Regions from separate parts of the Arthrobacter sp. 10T425 genome, predicted to be linked through region 1. Evidence: riboswitches for the same ligand, from Rfam matches in the RefSeq annotation. Region 1 holds a riboswitch; the other holds the start of a gene.
What was found. Region 1 has a riboswitch for glycine ahead of gcvP (aminomethyl-transferring glycine dehydrogenase). Riboswitches for the same ligand answer to the same signal wherever they lie in the genome.

Region 1 (7,154 bases):
GGTAGCCGAGGGTGGGGCTGGGCTGTCCGGAGGTCACTTCGCCGACGACGTTGCCGTCCTTGAGGACCGGGTAGTGGCTGCGGGCGGCACGGCGTCCGAGGCCCTTGAGCCCGACGAGTTTGCGGCCGGTCGTGGAGCCTGCGCCGGCTGCCTTGAGCTCGCTCAGGGCGGCCTTGCCGACGAAGTCCGACTCCTTGGCGAGCGAGACGACCGGGCCCAGGCCTGCTGCGTATGGGTTGCCTTCGCGGGAGAGTTCGTTGCCATAGAGCGGCATGCCGGCTTCCAAACGCAGCGAGTCACGGCAGGCCAGGCCGGCCGGGATGAGCCCGTGGCTGGCACCGGTTTCCAGCAGTGCTTCCCAGAGACCTGCCGCATCCTCGTTCGAGATGTAGATCTCGAAGCCGTCCTCGCCGGTGTAACCGGTGCGGGCGAGGAGCAGATCTTGTCCGTTGATCTGAACCTCAACCGCAGCGTAGTACTTCAGCTCGGTGACCAGGACATGCTGCTCGGCCGGGACCAGCGTCAGCAGGATGGCTTCGGCGTTCGGGCCCTGGACGGCGATCAGCGAGATCTCGGCGGAAACGTCTTCCACCGTCACGTCGAACCCGCCTTCTTGGACAGAACCGGCCCTTTCGGCCAGTGCCGCGGCCACGACCTTGGCGTTGCCTGCGTTGGGGACCACCAGGTACTTGTCCTCACCGCGGCGGTAGGAGATGAGGTCATCGATGATGCCGCCGTCTTCCTGGCAGATCAGCGAGTACTTCGCCTTGCCGACGGCCACGGCCGACAGCTTCCCGGCCAGGGCGTAGTCGAGGAACGCCGCGGCGTCCGGGCCGGTGACCCAGACTTCGCCCATGTGGGAGAGGTCGAACAGGCCCGCGGCGTTGCGGACGGCGTGGTGCTCGGCGAGTTCGGAGCTGTACTTCAGCGGCATCTGCCAGCCGCCGAAGTCCGTGAAGGAGGCGCCGGCCTTTTTGTGCTGCTCGTAGAGAGCGGTGTAGTTCTCACTCATCAGAAAATCCTTAGTTTTCGAATTCGGAAAGCGGCGGGCAGGAGCAGACCAGGTTGCGGTCTCCGGCGGCGCCGTCGATGCGTCCGACCGGCGGGAAGTACTTGTCCTGCCTGAGTGTGTGGACGGGGAATGCGGCCTGCTCACGCGGGTACTCGCGGGTCCAGTCGGTGCTGACGACGGCGGCGGCCGTGTGGGGTGCGTTGCGCAGCGGGGAGTTCTCCACAGTGAAATCTCCGTTGGAGACCTGGTCGATCTCCTGGCGGATGGTGATCATCGCCTCGATGAAGCGGTCGATCTCCGCCAGGTCCTCGGACTCGGTGGGCTCCACCATCAGGGTGCCCGCCACGGGGAAGGACAGCGTGGGGGCGTGGAAGCCGAAGTCGATGAGGCGCTTGGCCACGTCCTCGGCGGTGACGCCGGTCCTGGCGGTGAGTTCCCGCAAATCCAGGATGCACTCGTGCGCCACCAGGCCGCTCTCCCCCGTGTAGAGCACCGGGAAGTGCTCATCCAGCCGGGATGCGATGTAGTTCGCCGCCAGCAGCGCGGACTTGGTGGCTTCGGTGAGGCCCTGGCCGCCCATCAACTTCACGTACGCCCAGGAGATCGGCAGCACACCGGCGGATCCGTAACGCGAAGCGGAGATGGCAACTCCCTTTCCCGGTTCGACCTTGTTCGCGTCCCCTGGCATGAACGGCGCCAGGTGGGCTTTGGCCGCGACCGGGCCGACGCCCGGTCCGCCGCCGCCGTGCGGGATGCAGAAGGTCTTGTGCAGGTTCAGGTGCGAGACGTCACCGCCAAACTTGCCCGGCTGGGCCAGCCCGACGAGGGCGTTGAGGTTGGCGCCGTCGACGTAGACCTGCCCACCGGCCGCATGCACGGAGTCGCATACCTCGCGGACGTCTGTGTCGTACACCCCGTGGGTGGACGGGTAGGTGATCATGATGCAGGACAGCGCGTCCTTGTTCGCCTCGATCTTCGCGGTCAGGTCCGCGTGGTCGATCGTGCCGTCCGAAGCCGTGGCCACCACCACGACTTTCATGCCGGCCAGCACCGCGGAGGCCGCGTTCGTGCCGTGCGCGGAGGCCGGGATCAGGCACACGGTGCGCTGGGCGTCCCCGCGGGAGAGGTGGTAGCCGCGAATGGCCAGCAGGCCCGCCAGCTCACCCTGGGAGCCGGCGTTCGGCTGGATCGAGACCTGGTCGTATCCCGTGATTTCGGCGAGGTCAGCTTCGAGGCCGCTGACGAGTTCCCGCCAGCCCTCGGTCTGGGAGTCCGGCGCGAAAGGGTGGATGGAGGCGAACTCCGGCCAGGAGATCGCTTCCATCTCGGCCGTGGCGTTCAGCTTCATGGTGCAGGAGCCCAGCGGGATCATGGTGCGGTCCAGGGCGAGGTCGCGGTCCGAGAGCTTGCGGATGTAGCGCAGCAGCTGGGTTTCGGAGCGGTGCGTGTTGAAGACCGGATGCTGCAGGAAGTCGGAAGTGCGCAGCACCCTCCCGGGCAGCTCGAAGCCCGTGGCCTCCACCACCGGACCGGCGCCAAAGGCGACGACGACCGCGGAGAGGACCTCCGGCGTCGTGGTTTCATCGACGGACACGCCAACTGTGTCCGCGTCGATGAGCCGCAGGTTGATGCCACGGGCCTCGGCGGCGGCGATGACCTTGGCGGCCTTGCCGGGGACGCGGACCGTGAGGGTGTCGAAGAAGGACTCGCTCGCCAGTTCCCGGCCGGCGATCTTCAGCGTGGCGGCGAGGGCGCGGGTGTTGTTGTGGACGGTCTCGGCGATCGCCTTCAGCCCGTCCGGGCCGTGGTAGACGGCGTAGAACGAGGACACGATGGCCAGCAGTGCCTGCGCGGTGCAGATGTTGGACGTGGCCTTCTCACGGCGGATGTGCTGCTCGCGGGTCTGCAGGGCCAGGCGGTAGGCCGGGACACCGGCGTTGTCCTTGGAGACGCCGACGATGCGGCCGGGGAGCGTGCGTTCCATGCCCTCGCGCACCGCCATGTACGCGGCGTGCGGGCCGCCGAAGAACAGCGGCACGCCCAGGCGCTGGGTGGAGCCGACGGCGATGTCCGCCCCCTGCTCGCCCGGAGGGGTGATCAGGGTCAGGGCAAGCAGATCCGCCGCCACGGTGACCAGTGCGCCGCGTTCTTTGGCCTCCGCGATCACGCCGGACTGGTCCCACACCCGGCCGGAGACGCCCGGCTGCTGGAGGACGAGACCGTTGATGTCGCCGTCGGGCAGACCGGCGGAGAGGTCAGCGACCTGCACCTCGAAGCCCAGCGCCTCCGCTCGGCCCCTGACGATGGCAATGGTCTGCGGGAGGCAGTCGGCGTCGAGGACGGTCTTGGCCCCGGCAGCGGACTTGTTTTTGTTGGCGCGGCGCATGAGAAGCACGGCCTCGGCAACCGCGGTGGCCTCGTCCAGGAGGGACGCATTGGCGACCGGGAGCGCGGTGAGGTCCTGGACCATGGTCTGGAAGTTCAGCAGCGCCTCGAGGCGTCCCTGGGAGATTTCCGGCTGGTACGGGGTGTAGGCGGTGTACCAGGCGGGGGCTTCGAGGATGTTGCGGCGGATCACCGGCGGGGTGACGGTGTCGTAGTAGCCCTGGCCGATCATCTGCACGGCCGTCTTGTTCTTGTAGGCGAGCTTGCGCAGTTCGGCCAGCACCTGGACTTCGCTGAGGGCGCTGTCCAGGGTGAGGGGCTTTTCCTGGCGGATGGAATCGGGGACCGCGTTGTCAACGAGGCCATCAACGCTGTCGTAGCCGACGGCCTTGAGCATGGTGTCGATGTCGGCCTGGCGGCGGGCGCCGATGTGGCGGTCTGCGAAGGTGGACGGGGACGATTGAACCGTCATGAGAGGAACTCCATAATTCAGGTGGCATCAAGACGCCACGATGATTCGGGTTCCTCCCCGCTCTGTATTGGACCTGAGAGTTTCCGTTTTGCCCTGCTGATAGCAGCGCGCCACTTGCACCGTCGGTGAGCCCGGTTGCCCGGACTGCTTTCCAGAGTTGCCTTGCCGCGGCGGTACGTGGGCCTGAGAGATTCCTGGGGAGGATTTGCTCCTACGGCGCCTGCTGAACGTACCGGCAGGACTCTCCCGCCGCAGATCATAAGCTGTGCCACTGGTCGGTGACACAGCTCACAATTTATCCGGTTCCCGGGCAGGATGCAAAATTTATTTCAATTGAGTCGCTGTCCCGCGGACGACGGCGGGAGCTCTTCGCCGTCGTCCGCTTGCGTGGGTGAGGCGCATGAGGGCCGTGTCGTTGATCCGGAACACGCGGTCCCAGAGGTCGTCGTCCACCTCGTGGATCGGACCCAGGGGGTTAGTCCATTCGGTGCATTATTCTGAACGGGATACTTTACATTTTCATGCGCGTCCCTCCCAGAGCGCTCATACGCAAGGAGCCTCCGTGAGCCTTCCGGATCAAGCGATGGAACAGGCAGCTCCCAGCAGACCACCAAGCAGGACTCCCGCCGGGGATGCCGCTTGGGGGTGGCTGATCGGGATCCTCGCAGGATTGCTCGGCTTGGGCCCTTGGCTGGTATCCGGCGCACAGCTCCCGTTGCAGAACTTGTGGGGCCCAGAGGTCGTTCCAGACCAGATGCCTGTGTCGTTACTGCCGCTGAGCCAGTACGAACTCACCACGATCGTAGCCCTCCTCACCGTAGGAGGTGCAGCGGCCGGACTCGCGGTGCGCATCTGGTCCCCCGCCCGACGGCGACTGGTGACGTGGTGCGCGGCAGCCGGCGTTCTTGTGGTCCAGTTCACGGCTGCCGTCCAGTCCTTCACAGTGCTCGACGGCGGCTTGGCGGGCGGAACAATGGCGAGCCTGTACTTCGCCGGGCTGCTCGCGGGCGTGACCGCATCCCTCGCTGCTGCCCTCGTGGCGCACCTGCTGCTCTGTTCAAGGACCCGGAGCCTGGCGGCATTGGGCGCCGGACTCGTGGCGGTGCCGTTCGCTTCGTGGACGGTGGAGTGGGTTGTCGGCTTCGTTGGGCACATCAACGTCCCCGTCGCAGTGCCGTCAATCGCTCACTGGATTCCCGCCATCCTCGTTGGTTGCGCCCTGGCATGGTGCGGCCTTCGTCCTGCGCGGCGGACCGCGGTGTGGGCCGTGAACCTTGCGCTGTTGTGGTTGGTTCCCGCCCTGTTCATCTCGGTCAACTACGTCCTGGGGACCCGTATCCTGGCTGGCGACCTGCAGGAGATGCTGTTAATGAGTCGGCAAATCTTGGCGGCAACACTTGGACCCGAGGGCGGAGCAGCTCCCAAAATCTTGCTGGCTCTGGTCATCGCGTTGGCGGGGCTGGGGGCCAAATCCATTGCCGCTCGCCGGCGGCCGGACGTGCCCATCTTCCCGTCCGCGTAAAATCCGGGCTTACCCGCGATGCGTGGACGTGATTGCACCGGCGGATCCAATGGTGCCATGACGGATTTGATCCAAATCCAGCGGACGACGACGGGACTTCCCGCCGTCGTCCGTATGTGTTTGATGCCGCTCCCCTACAGGGCGGACCAGCCGCCGTCGGAGGCGAGGATGGCGCCGTTGATGTTGGTGCCGTCGTCGCTGAGCAGGAACGTGATGGACGCGGCGAGCTGCGCCGCGGTGGCGGGGGTGGGGACGGTGGCCTGCATCAGCGGGCCGAGGCGTTCGGCCGCGAGCTGGGACCCCCAACTCTAGTTAAGGAGCGTCTCCGGGCCGACGCAGTACGCGACATGGAAGTATTCACTTATGACTATCGATAATGATGCTGCCAACCTCTCGGCGCCAATGGACTCTCCCGGGGCAGACGACTCGACCGAAGTCAGCCGAGGTTGGGACCACATCGGCGCCATCATTGTCGATGCGTCCCTGCAGCGGCGACAGAACTACCACTCGACCGTCAGGCCGCGCGTTGTCGCTCTGGTCACGGCCTGGCCGGATGCCGCCACGACCAGTGGATTCCGGCGGCGCCTCGATGCCGGGACACTTTCCGAAGTTATCAGCTGGCCGTCCCCTGGCCGCCTCGCCCAGGTAGAGGACATGACGCGCGTGTTCGAGAGTCAGGGCATCGAGACGGTAGTGGAACTCCGAGGAGCGCTTGGTGACCAAGAAAACAGAGCTGCTTTCCGCGAGGCTCTTGGGGCCGTGCGGCATGTCAGTCCCAAAACGCTGGATTACATGGACACCCTGAGCGGAGTGTCAACGGGCAGGGCTGTCGAAGAGTAAATGCGGGTGGTCCAGCCTGCCGGCATCGATGACTCCCCTATGGGCATATCGCTTCGGTGATCGGGACATTAGAAGCGGGCTGGCCGAGATGAGACATATGCCCGATTCCAATTAAAGTAATTGTCAGATATTGCGGGGCCGGGGTCAGCGCCCCCAGCGTCTGCAGAGTTTCTCTGAGGCATGTTCGTCCCCAACGAAGTGGGACCATCTAATTCGGCGAAAACCATCGTGGCGAACACCTCGCCAGCAGCCAGCGTCAGCGCCTGCATTGCGGCAACGGAAACCATCTCATCCCGGCAGGTTGTCCTCGACACGTCACATGCTACCGACCCACTCGGGCGCTGGATGGGGACCCGAGTGGAAGAGTTTCGCTATGTCGACCACCCCGCTGACGTCGGTTGGCGCGTTCCTTTGCGTGCGTAATCGGGGGCCCGTTCAATTCGGATTAAGTAGCTGGAGACCAGGGCAGAGAAGCCTAAGAGGCACCCTCACTCATCATTTCCGAATTGAGCTCAAATGCGATGGCTGGCACTGCCGCTAGATCTCCTGATTGTAGGCGGTCTACGGACTCCTCGAATCGCGTATCCGTCGGAGTCTCGGGCCACCCAAACTTCCGTCCTGCGAATCGCGTGAGTCCACATTTATCGATCGTCCAACTGCCCTTGGCTGAAAGCGGTACATATGTGAAGTTTCCGGATTTTATGTGATCACTATACTCATCAAAATGCGGGTGAACGATATGGAAATCTTTACCAGCAGTCGGATAAGCTGTTTGGACGACATCCACGAGCGTCTGAGTGTCTGATTTTTTTCCATTGCAATCCGGACATGCCGCAGCGAGATTTAAAGGCGTGAACATAAACTCGGCATGAGAGGTTCTTGGAACGATATGCTCTGTGTCCCATGCCCTGCCATGCGCGACG
Region 2 (7,154 bases), on a different contig from region 1:
TCGGCCAGGGCCGCGGCGACGATCTTCGCGTTGCCGGCGTTGGGGACCACAAGGAATTTCTGGTCGCCGCGGCGGTAGGTGATGAGGTCATCGATGATGCCGCCGTCCTCGTTGCAGATCAGCGAGTACTTGGCCTTGCCGATGGCCATCGCCGAGATCTTACCGACGAGGGCGTAGTCCAGGAAGGCTGCGGCGTCGGGGCCGGTGACCCAGACTTCGCCCATGTGGGAGAGGTCGAACAGGCCCGCGGACTTGCGGACGGCGTGGTGCTCGGCTAGTTCCGAGCTGTACTTCAGCGGCATCTGCCAACCGCCGAAGTCCGTGAAGGAGGCGCCGAGCTTCTTGTGCTCTTCGTAAAGTGCCGTGTAATTCTCATTCATCGGTGGCTGTCCCTAGCTGTCAGAGTCGGAGTTGGCGGAGTCGTCGGAGTGGACTGCTGTGTCTTCTTCGAAGGCCTCGAGGGGAGGGCACGAGCAGATCAGGTTGCGGTCCCCGGCTGCGCCGTCGATGCGGCCGACGGGCGGGAAGTACTTGTCCTGCTTGAGCGTGTGGACCGGGAAGACGGCCTGCTCACGCGGGTACTCGCGGGTCCAGTCGGTGCTGATCACGGCAGCGGCGGTGTGCGGGGCGTTGCGCAGCGGGCTGTGCTCCACGGTGAAATCGCCGTTGGCCACCTGGTCGATCTCGGCGCGGATGGCGACCATGGCCGTGATGAAGCGGTCGATCTCGCCCAGGTCCTCGGATTCGGTGGGCTCCACCATCAGGGTGCCGGCCACCGGGAACGCCAGGGTGGGGGCGTGGAAGCCGTAGTCGATCAGGCGCTTGGCCACGTCCTCGGCGGTCACGCCGGTCTTGGCCGTGAGTTCGCGCAGGTCCAGGATGCACTCGTGCGCCACCAGGCCGCCCTCGCCGGTGTAGAGCACCGGGAAGGAGTCGTTGAGGCGGGCCGCGATGTAGTTCGCCGCGAGCAGCGCGGACTTGGTCGCCTCGGTGAGGCCGCGGCCGCCCATCAGCTTCACGTAGGCCCAGGAGATCGGCAGCACGCCGGCCGAGCCGTAGCGGGAGGCGGAGATCGGGGTTCCGTCGGCGCCGTTGGCGGGATCAGCCGCGTTGCCGGGCATGAAGGGGGCGAGGTGCGCCTTGGCTGCGACCGGGCCGACGCCCGGGCCGCCGCCGCCGTGCGGGATGCAGAAGGTCTTGTGCAGGTTCAGGTGCGAGACGTCGCCGCCGAACATGCCGGGCTGGGCCAGCCCGACCAGGGCGTTGAGGTTGGCGCCGTCGATGTAGACCTGGCCGCCGGCGGCGTGGACCGCGTCGCAGACCTCGCGGACATCGGCGTCGTACACCCCGTGCGTGGACGGGTAGGTGATCATGATGCAGGACAGCGCATCCTTGTGCAGCTCGATCTTGGCGGTCAGGTCCGCGTGGTCGATCGTGCCGTCCGAAGCCGTGGCCACGACCACGACCTTCATGCCGGCCAACACGGCCGAGGCCGCGTTCGTGCCGTGGGCGGAGGCCGGGATCAGGCAGATATTGCGCTGGGCATCGCCGCGGGAGAGGTGGTAGCCGCGGATCGCCAGCAGCCCGGCGAGCTCGCCCTGGGAACCGGCGTTGGGCTGGATCGAGACCTGGTCGTAGCCGGTGATCTCGGTCAGCTGGCCTTCGAGGTCCTCGATCAGTTCACGCCAGCCGGCGGTCTGGGATTCCGGGGCGAACGGGTGGATGGAGGCGAATTCCGGCCAGGAGATGGCCTCCATCTCGGCGGTGGCGTTCAGCTTCATGGTGCACGACCCCAGCGGGATCATGGTCCGGTCCAGGGCCAGGTCGCGGTCCGAGAGCTTGCGGATGTAGCGCAGCAGCTGGGTTTCGGAGCGGTGCGTGTTGAACACCGGGTGCTGCAGGTAGTCGGAGGTGCGCTCGACGGCGGGGTCCAGGCCGAACGCAGTGTCCGTGCCTGCAGCCGCGGCAGTCACGGACGCGCCGAACGCGGCAATGACGTCGGCGACGACGGCAACCGTCGTGGCCTCGTCGGCGGAGATGCCGACGGTGTCGGCGTCGATGGCGCGCAGGTTGACGCCCTTGGCGTCGGCTGCCGCGATGATCTCAGCTGCCCGGCCCGGCACGGAGACGGTGATGGTGTCGAAGAAGGAGGTGTGCAGCACGTCCAGGCCGGCGGCCTTCAGGGAGGCGGCGATGGTCTTGGCGTGGACGTGGACCGACTGGGCGATTGCCTTCAGCCCGTCCGGGCCGTGGTAGACGGCGTAGAAGGAAGCCACGATGGCCAGCAGGGCCTGGGCCGTGCAGATGTTGGACGTGGCTTTCTCGCGGCGGATATGCTGCTCGCGGGTCTGCAGGGCCAGGCGGTAGGCGGGAACGCCGGCGTTGTCCTTGGAGACACCCACGAGGCGGCCGGGCATGGAGCGCTCGAGCCCCTTCTGGACGGCCATGTAGGCAGCGTGCGGGCCGCCGAAGAACAGCGGCACGCCGAAGCGCTGGGCGGATCCGACGGCGATGTCAGCGCCCTGCTCGCCCGGAGACGTGATCAGGGTCAGGGAGAGGAGATCTGCCGCGACGGTGACGAGGGCGCCCCGTTCCTTGGCGTCGGCGATCACGGCGGTGTGGTCGAACACGCGGCCGGAGACGCCCGGCTGCTGCAGAACGACGCCGTTGATGACGCCGTCGGGCAGGCCCTTGGAGAGGTCGGCGACCTCGACCTCGAAGCCGAGGGCCTCGGCGCGGCCCTTGACGATCGCGATGGTCTGCGGCAGGCAGTCGGCGTCGAGGACGGTCTTGCCGTCGTGCGCCGTCTTGTTCTTATTCGCGCGGCGCATCATCAACACGGCCTCGGCCACGGCGGTGGCTTCATCCAGCAGGGAGGCGTTGGCGATCGGCAGGCCGACCAGGTCCTGGACCATGGTCTGGAAGTTCAGCAGCGCCTCCAGCCGGCCCTGGGAGATCTCCGGCTGGTAGGGCGTGTACGCGGTGTACCAGGCCGGGGCTTCGAGGATGTTGCGGCGGATCACCGGCGGGGTGAGCGTGTCGTAGTAGCCCTGCCCGATCATCTGCACGGCGGTCTTGTTCTTCGACGCCAGCTTGCGCAGCTCGGCGAGGACTTCGACCTCGCTCAGGGCCGCGGCGAGCGCGAGGTCGGCGTCCTGGCGGATGTCCTTCGGAACGGCGGTGTCCACCAGGGCGTCGACGGTGTCGTAGCCGACAGCCTTCAGCATGGCGTCGACGTCGGCCTGGCGGCGCGCGCCGATATGCCGGTCAACGAAGGACGTGGAGGCTGGGGTAACAGTCACAAGGAACTCCATAACTCAGGCGGCGCAGGGTACGCCACATTGATTCGGGTTCCTCCCCGCTCTGTATTGGACCTGAGAGTTTCCGCGCAGCCCGCGTTTCAGGGCTCCGCTTGCACCGTCGGTGAGCACAGCATGTCCGGGACACGCCTGCTACTTTCCAGAGATGCCTTGCCGCGGCGGTACATGGGCCTGAGAGATTCCTGGGGAGGGTTTGCTCCTACGGCGCCTGCTTGTACCTACTTGCAGGACTCTCCCGCCGCAGATCAAAGGCGTATTTAATTAGGTGTTCAATCGGGGGTGACTACAGTCACAGCTCTCATTGTCCTATGCCGGGCGCGCGTCCGCAAACTCCCTCCCGGCGGCGGACCCAGGTTACGGGCCACGAGCCACCCGGTGGCGAATCCGGCGGCGCGAACTCGCCGGAAACGCCCGGAGTCGCCGCAACTTTCCGGCGTACTCGAACGCTTCCGGCGAATTCGGCGGGGAGTAGGGGGTCGGCGGGGAGTAGGGGGTCGGAGGGGGTGGGTGTGGGCTTCAGCCGCGCAGGCGCTCGACGGCGGCCAGGAGGCTCTGGACGTCCGCCTCGACTTCCGGCGGCGGCCCGCCGGGACCCCGCGCCAGCATGGCGTTGAAGTACAGCCCGTCCCCCATGCACAGGACGGCCTTCGCCATGGCGGGCCCGACGTCGGCCGCCAGCAGTTCCAGCCAGCTCGCCTGGCCGGCGGCGAAGCGGCGGAGCGTTTCCCCGTGCGCCACCTCGGCGAGCCGCGTGGCCGCCACGAAGACCCGGTCCATGGGCGTGTCCGCCCACACCGAGGACTTGATGAAGTACGCCGCCGCCCCTTCCGGGGCTGCCGCCATGGCCGCAACATCGGCAGCCAGGAGCCGGTCCAGCCGTTCCAGCAGGACCGCGATCATGGCCTCTTTCGTCGGAAAATGGTAGAGCAGGCCGCCCTTGGAGACGCCGGCCCGGCGCGCGACGGCGTCCAGCGTCGCGGCGCGTTCACCGACTTCGATGAGCAGGGATTCGAAGGCATCGAGGACGGCCTCGCGGGCGACGGGTTTCCTGGGCATGCCTCCCATCATGCCTGTCCGCGCGCGCATTTCTTAACTGTACCGTCCAGACGGTACAGTTATCCTTATGAGCATTTCATCGATCACCGTAGCCACCAGCACTCCTGCGGCCACCGGGCCCCGGGCACCGTGGCGTGACTGGGTGGCGCTGGCCCTGCTGATGTTCCCCGTCCTGCTCGTGGCCGTGGACAACACCGCGCTCACGTTCGCCCTGCCGGCCATCGCCAGCAGCCTGACCGCCTCCGGCGTCGAACTGCTCTGGATCGTCGACGCCTACCCCCTGGTCCTGGCCGGACTCCTGGTCGCGATGGGTTCCCTGGGCGACAGGATCGGCCGGCGCCGGCTGCTGTTCGTGGGCAGCGCAGGCTTTGCCGCGGTGTCCGCCGTGACGGCGTTCGCGCCGAGTGCGGAATGGCTGATCGCCGGCCGCGCCGGGCTTGGCCTGTTCGGCGCCATGCTGATGCCATCCACGCTGTCGCTGATCCGGAACATCTTTCCGCAGCCCAACCGGCGCAGGCTGGCGGTGGCGATCTGGGCCGCCGGCTTCTCCGGCGGCGCCGCCCTCGGCCCGATTGTCGGCGGCTGGCTGGTGGAACACTTCTGGTGGGGCGCCGTCCTGCTGGTCGCCGTGCCGATCATCCTGCCGCTGCTGCTGCTCGGGCCGGCCCTGATCCCGGAATCCCGCGATCCGAAGCCGGGCCGGGTGGACGTGCCCAGCATTGCCCTGTCCCTGCTGGTCATGGTGCCGGTGGTCTACGGGATCAAAGCCCTTGCCAGCCACGGGCCGGCTCCCGAGGCCTTCGCGAGCATCGGAACCAGCCTGCTCATGGGCTATGTGTTCATCCGGCGGCAACGCGCGCTTGCCCGTATCCACAGGACAGACCACAGCACCGCGCCGATGCTCGACGTCAGCCTGTTTGGCAACCGGATCTTCAGTACGGCCATTGTGGCCAACGTCCTGGCACTGTTCTCCTTCAACGGCTTCATTCTCTTCCTGGCCCAGCACCTGCAGCTGCTGGAGGGCCAGTCTCCCTCGGCCTCCGGCGTCGCCATGGTCCCGGCCCTCATCGCCACGGTTGTAGCGGGGCTGCTCGTGGTCCCGCTGGTGCGCAAGGTGCGGCCCGGCTTTGTGGTGGCCGGCGGCCTGCTGCTGAGCGCGGCGGGCTATTTCGTGGTGGCATTCGGCGACCACAGCCAGGGCCCGTCGCTGCTCCTTGCCGCCCTGCTGGTGCTCTGCCTGGGGGTGGGGGCCGCGGAGACGATCTCCAATGACCTGATCCTGGGTGCGGCGCCCGCCGACAAGGCAGGGGCAGCCGCCGCTATCTCTGAGACGGGCTACGAAGTGGGGTCCCTGCTGGGTACGGCGATTCTCGGCTCAATCCTGACGGCCTCCTACCAGGGCAACCTCCGGCTTCCCGCGGGCGTGTCCGAACTCGCCCCGGCGGCGGCCACCAGCCAGGCCGGTGAAACCCTGGCCGGCGCTGTGGATCTGGCCCGGATGCTTCCGGCGCCCCTGGCCGAGGCGGTGACGGCGGCCGCGCGCACCGCCTTCGACTCGGGCGTGCACGTCACTGCGTCCATTGCACTGGTCCTGATGTCCGGGGCCTGCGTCCTGGCCGCCGTCGTCCTGCGGTCGGTGCCGAAGGCCCAATAGGGCTCAGCGGCCGCCGTCAGCGTCACGCCGTCGTCAGCGTCAAGGGGTTCCAGCACTTAAACAGCAGCGTCCGGCGCCGGGTATCCTCCCGGCGCCGGACGCTGCTGTTTCTTGGGGGCTGGTGGGAGCCGGTCCCTACTTGCTGTCCGGGGTGGTCACGCTGGCGGTGGCCCGCATGGTCTCGGCATTCACCATCCAGGCGTACTGCTCAAACTTGGCGATGAACTCGTGCAGCAGATCCGCGGTGGTGGGATCTTCCTCGTCCACTTCGTCATGGACCTTGCGCATGGTGCCGACGGCCGCCTCAAGCGCGGCGACAATCCGCTCGATGGCGTCCTTCGTGTTGATCAGGCCCTTCGGGAACTCGGCCAGTGCGGTGGACTTGGAAACCGTGGAGCTTCGGCCGTCCGGGAGGGCGTGGAGGGCACGCATGCGCTCGGCAAGGTCATCCGCGAATCCCCGGGCGGCGTCGATGATTTCATCCAGCTGGAGGTGAAGGTCCCTGAAGTTGGTCCCGACGATGTTCCAGTGTGCCTGCTTGCCCTGAACGTGGAGTTCGATCAGGTCCACCAGTACTGCCTGCAGGTTGGTCGTCAATGTTGGTGATGCTTTCATGAATCCTCCTCGATAGAACCGGTGCCGTGCGGGCCGCGCATGCCATTGCTGGCACCCCGGCCGATGCTTCCGACGCTACCGCAGCGCGGCGCCGGGCCGCGATGCTTCTGGGAGGAATTTCTCGGTCAGCTTACTAAGTCGGCTTACTAACCGTTTTGGGGGCGGTTTAGACGGCCTCGTTGAGGATGGGCCCACGCGGGAACACGGCCCGTGTGATGCCGCCGGAGGTGGATTCGGACAGCTGGGTGAGGTAGTCGTTGCGCCGCCTCGGGGTAATCCTGGACTGGGGCTGGAACGGCTGCTCGGGGTCGTCGGCGTAGTGGGCGCTCAGGCCGTCGCGCATGAGCCGGATGGCTTCCGAACGCTGCTGGGACACCGCTGCGTGCGTGGATCCGAGTTCCGCGGCCAGGTCTTTGACCGTGCGGTCTCCGAAATAGATCTCCTCCACCACGTAGCGCATCCGTTCCGGAAGGGATTTCACGGCGGCCCGAAGGTACTGGAGCCGTTCG

Region 2: another riboswitch for glycine. It lies ahead of gcvP (aminomethyl-transferring glycine dehydrogenase); the one in region 1 lies ahead of gcvP (aminomethyl-transferring glycine dehydrogenase).

The regions. Positions count from the first base shown of each region.
Region 1 covers NZ_JBFTGZ010000024.1:30,506-37,659, reverse strand. The annotation lists gene gcvT (glycine cleavage system aminomethyltransferase GcvT) at 1-1,012, opposite strand, end outside; gene gcvP (aminomethyl-transferring glycine dehydrogenase) at 1,023-3,869, opposite strand; glycine riboswitch at 3,922-4,029, opposite strand; glycine riboswitch at 4,031-4,128, opposite strand; gene AC1DDH_RS19940 (hypothetical protein) at 4,624-5,391, shown strand; partial or broken gene AC1DDH_RS19935 (short-chain dehydrogenase) at 5,526-5,690, opposite strand; gene AC1DDH_RS19930 (hypothetical protein) at 5,755-6,231, shown strand; gene AC1DDH_RS19925 (HNH endonuclease) at 6,707-7,154, opposite strand, start outside.
Region 2 covers NZ_JBFTGZ010000006.1:73,685-80,838, reverse strand. The annotation lists gene gcvT (glycine cleavage system aminomethyltransferase GcvT) at 1-380, opposite strand, end outside; gene gcvP (aminomethyl-transferring glycine dehydrogenase) at 393-3,314, opposite strand; glycine riboswitch at 3,354-3,468, opposite strand; glycine riboswitch at 3,470-3,568, opposite strand; gene AC1DDH_RS09155 (TetR/AcrR family transcriptional regulator) at 3,837-4,376, opposite strand; gene AC1DDH_RS09150 (MFS transporter) at 4,444-6,030, shown strand; gene AC1DDH_RS09145 (Dps family protein) at 6,166-6,645, opposite strand; gene AC1DDH_RS09140 (sigma-70 family RNA polymerase sigma factor) at 6,812-7,154, opposite strand, start outside.